2 regions of the Caulobacter sp. P4_E5 genome follow, and region 2 is predicted to be linked to the other one. Evidence: predicted binding sites of a transcription regulator. Region 2 holds the regulator's gene; the other holds the start of a gene.
The links. Region 2 encodes LexA, which represses DNA repair genes until DNA is damaged. Its sites were predicted from a motif close to ATGTTCNCNANNTGTTCT; they were not measured.
Positions count from the first base shown of each region.

Region 1: recA (recombinase RecA) is a predicted target of LexA. The motif match lies at 1,197-1,214, and genes of this name have one in related genera.

Region 1 covers NZ_JBFUJD010000033.1:4,102-6,497, reverse strand. The annotation lists gene recA (recombinase RecA) at 21-1,091, opposite strand; gene AC1DSO_RS12130 (EAL domain-containing protein) at 1,355-2,396, shown strand, end outside.
Region 2 covers NZ_JBFUJD010000112.1:7,275-9,670, forward strand. The annotation lists gene AC1DSO_RS23010 (class I SAM-dependent methyltransferase) at 1-814, shown strand, start outside; gene lexA (transcriptional repressor LexA) at 986-1,690, shown strand; gene AC1DSO_RS23020 (isocitrate lyase/PEP mutase family protein) at 1,818-2,396, opposite strand, start outside.

The DNA.
Region 1 (2,396 bases), on a different contig from region 2:
CGCGAAACCCTCGAAGAGGACTATTCCTCTTCGCCGTCCTCGGGGCCGCCGACCAGGAGCTCTTCCTCGATCTTCTGCGACGACTTGCGGACGGCGGCCTCGATGTCCTTGGCCACGTCGGGATTGGTCTTCAGGAACTCGCGGACATTGTCGCGGCCCTGGCCGATGCGCTGGCTGCCGTACGAGAACCACGAGCCGGCCTTGTCGATGATCCCGGCCTTGACGCCCAGGTCGATGATCTCACCCAGCTTGGAGATGCCCTCGCCGTACATGATGTCGAACTCGACCTCGCGGAACGGCGGGGCCACCTTGTTCTTGACCACCTTCACGCGGACGTTGTTGCCGATGATCTCGTCACGGACCTTCACCGAGCCGGTGCGGCGGATATCCAGACGCACCGAGGCGTAGAACTTCAGCGCGTTGCCGCCCGTGGTGGTTTCCGGGCTGCCGTACATCACCCCGATCTTGTGACGGATCTGGTTGATGAAGATGACGATGGTGTTGGCCTTGTTGATCGAGGCGGTCAGCTTGCGCAGCGCCTGGCTCATCAGGCGGGCTTGCAGGCCCGGCAGGCTGTCGCCCATCTCGCCTTCGATTTCCGCCTTCGGCGTCAGGGCGGCGACCGAGTCGATCACCACGATGTCGACGGCGCCCGAGCGCACCAGGGTGTCGGTGATCTCCAGGGCCTGCTCGCCGTTGTCGGGCTGCGAGACCAGCAGGTTGTCGAGATTGACGCCCAGCTTGAACGCATAGCCCGGGTCCAGGGCGTGCTCGGCGTCGACGAAGGCGGCGGTGCCGCCAGCCTTCTGGCATTCGGCCACCACGTGCAGGGCCAAGGTGGTCTTGCCCGAGCTTTCGGGACCGTAGATTTCGATCACCCGCCCCTTGGGCAGGCCGCCGATGCCAAGGGCGATGTCGAGGCCGAGCGAGCCGGTGGAGATCGACTCCATTTCGACCTTGCCCTTTTCGCCCAGCTTCATCACCGAGCCCTTGCCGAACGCGCGGTCGATCTGGGCGAGAGCCGCCTCTAGCGCGCGTTGCTTGTCGCCTTCATCCTTGCCCACGAGTTTCAAAGCCGCCTGACTGGTCATTGTTGTCCGCCCTCTATCCCATGATTCCGGCCGCCCGATCGGCGCTTCCCGCGCCGCGTCCCAACGACCTGTGGAACATGTTCAAAGGCGTACATGCTTTGTTCCAGGTTCGCAAGATGTTCTCATCCATAGAAACGACCGTTTCTTACGTAGGCTAAAAGGCCGCGCGCCGAGATCCGGATTTCGGACGCCGCCCTTCACGACCGCAACCGGTCCTTAAGCCCGTTCGTGCCAGCGTGGCCGCGTCTTGGGGGACTGCCGTCTTGTCGATCGATCCGCGTCGCCTTCTCGGCCTGGCATTCGCCAGCGCCGACCTTCTCGTTGAGCTGCAGAGCGGCCGCGTGCGCCTGGCGCTGGGCGCGGCCCAGAAGGTCATGGGCCTGAACGAGACCGGCCTGATGGGCCAGGCCTGGTCCGACCTGTTCCATCCCGACGACCGGTCGCTGATGGACGCCATGGTCAGCTGCGCCGACGACGGCGTGCGGCGCGGCCCCGTGGTGCTGCGCCTGGCCGGCCAGGAGGAGCGCCACGTCCGCGTCATCCTGCGCGCCCTGCCCGAGAACGAAGGCCGCGTCTCGTGCGCCGCCACCGCCGCCCAGGCGACGGGCCCGTCCCTGCCCGCCGGCCGCCTGTCGCCGCGCGAGTCGTTCGACGACATCGCCAGGGGCCTGTTCGAGGCCGCCCGCGTCACCGGCCTGGAGCTGGAACTGGCCATGGTCGAGTTCGCCGGCCTCGGGGTCATGCGCGAAGGCCTGACGCCCGGCGAGGCCGCCGCCCTCGACATCCGCGTCGCCAGCGCCATCCGCGCCGAGTCGCACGGCGGTTCGGCCGCCACCCGCCTCTCCCCCGACCGCTTCGCCCTGCTGCGGGCCAAGGACGACCGGCCCGAGAACATGATCAAGCGCCTGACCCGCATGGTCAGCGCCGAGGCCAGCGCCCATGTCGTACCGCTGGAAGGCGGCGCCAGTTCGGCGCGCGCCATGCGGGCCCTGCGCTACGCTCTCGACGACTTCCTGCGCGAGGGCCTGAAGGACATGCCGCCGATGACGCTGTCGGAGGCGATGAACCGCTCCGTCAAGCGGACCCTGGCCCGCGCCGGCGCCCTGGGCGTGGCGGTCAGCCAGCGGCGCTTCACCCTGGCCTATCAGCCAGTGGTGTCGCTGACGACGGGCCTGGCCCATCACCATGAGGCCCTGGTGCGGTTCGAGGACGGCGGCAGCCCGTTCGCCCTGATCCGCATGGCCGAGGAATTCGACCTGATCGAGGAGCTGGACCACGCGATCGTCGAGCAGGTGGTCAAGAAGC
Region 2 (2,396 bases):
CGCGCCCCTGCGCCCCGTCCTGGGCCGCCTGCGTCGCGCCTTGAGCGGAACACCCGCCCCGATCGCGCCTCCGCCGGCCGATCCGAATGCCGTCGCCGCGCCGCAGGAACTCTGGCACCTGGTCGGCGCCGCCGACGCCGACTTCGTTCGCGTGGGCCAGGCGTTCAAGCAGCTGTTCATCGAGGCGGGCCTGCAGCCACACCACGCCATCCTCGACGTCGGCTGCGGTATCGGTCGCGCCGCCGCGCCCCTCGTCGACTATCTCGATGAGAACGGGCGCTACAGCGGCTTCGACGTGATGGCCCAAGCCATCGACTGGTGCAAAGCCAACATCGCCGTCGGCGACCCACGCTTCGAATTCGTCCATGCCGCCATGCACAGCGACCGGTACAATCCGGAAGGCTCGCAACCCGCCAGCGCCTATGTCTTTCCCTATCCGGACGCCAGCTTCGACTATGTCTGGCTGGGCTCGGTGTTCACCCACCTGCTGGCCGCCGACCAGGCGCAATTCGCCCGCGAAATCGCCCGGGTGCTGAAGCCCGGCGGGGTCAGCATCGTCTCCTGGTACCTGATCGACGAGGAGGCCCGCGCCAACACCGGCAATGGCCAGATCGCGTTCGACTTCGTCCACGCTCTCGATGGCTGCTGGACCGCGACGCCGGAGCTGCCGGAATCGGTGATTGGCTACGACCTCGGGCCCACCCTCGTCCAGTATGACGCGTTGGGCCTCGACGTGCTGAATCAGGCCCTTGGCGTGTGGCGTCGCCAGCCGCTGCAGGACCAGGACATCATCGTGGCCCGCAAGCGCGCGTGAAAGTTTTCGTTAAGCTTTTGATTCTGGCCGCTATTTACCCTGCGGCACAACCTAGTCTTTGATTTTCCTGGATTTTCCGCGCCGCGACGGCCTCGACTTGACTTTAATGCGGAACGCCTAGAGAACATTCGCGAGGTTTGCGGTTTGTTCCGCGCTCCAGCCGAGGTCGCCATGCTCACCCGCAAGCAGCACGAACTGCTGATGTTCATCCACGAGCGGATCAAGGAGACCGGCGTCTCCCCCTCGTTCGACGAGATGAAGGAGGCCCTGGACCTGGCCTCGAAGTCGGGCATCCACCGGCTGATCACGGCGCTGGAAGAGCGGGGCTTCATTCGCCGCCTCGCCCACCGCGCCCGCGCGCTGGAGGTGGTCAAGCTACCGCAACAGGCCACGACGACTGCCCCGCCCAAGGGCCGCGGCGCCTTCCGCCCGCAAGTGTTCGAAGGCGGCGGCGCTCCGCCTCCGGCTCAAACGGYGACCGCCCCCGCCAACGATACTCGCGAGCTGCCGATCCTCGGCAAGATCGCCGCCGGCACGCCGATCGACGCCATCCAGCACGAGCGCGAGCGCCTGCCAGTGCCCGAGTCGATGCTCGGCGGCGGCGAGCACTATGTTCTCGAGGTGCAAGGGGACTCGATGATCGAGGCCGGCATCCTCGACGGCGACTATGTGATCATCAAGAAGGGCGACACCGCCACCTCGGGCGAGATCGTCGTCGCCTTGGTCGGCGAGGAAGCCACCCTGAAGCGCCTGCGCAAGAAGGGCGGCTCGATCGCTCTGGAAGCGGCCAATCCCAAGTACGAGACTCGCATCTTCGGCCCCGATCAGGTCGAGGTGCAGGGCAAGCTGGTCGGCCTGATCCGCCGCTACCACTAAGGTCTTTCGCTCATTCTGCTGTCATCCCGGCGAAAGCCGGGACCGCCACGGGTGCTTGGCTTTCCGACCTCGGCGTTTCTGGTGGTCCCGGACCGGTCCTTCGGACCGTCCGGGATGACAGTTGGAGCTAAGGTTTCGGCGCCAGGCGCCCCTCCTCCGCTAGGCGCTTGGCGACCGCGTCGAATCCGGCCCAGGCGGCGGCGGCCAGCGAACCGCCCGTGCTGACCCTGCGCACGCCCAGCGCGCCCAGGCTCTCGACCGACATCTGCGGTCCCCAGAACAGCACGTTGACCGGCTTGGGCGCGACGGCTTGGACGATGGCCCGGATCTCGTCGAAATCGGTGACGGCCGGCGCATAGAGACAGTCCGCGCCCGCCGCGGCATAGGCCTTCAGGCGCTCCAGGGTCGGCGCCAGGTCGCGGATCCCTCGCAGATAGCCTTCGGTGCGGCCCACCAGCATTACGTCCTGGCCGGACGCGTCGATCGCCGCGCGGGCGGCCTTGAGGCGCTCCACAGCGATCGACAGGTCGTAGAGGCCCGTCCCCGACCAGTCCTCGATCGAAAGCCCCGCGACGCCGGCCTCGATGGCCAGGGTCACGCTCTCGGCGACGCCTTCGGTCGTTTCGGCGAAGCCGTTCTCGAAATCGGCGTTCACCGGCAGGTCGGTGACAGCGCACAGATAGCGCAGATGCGCGATCACCTCGTC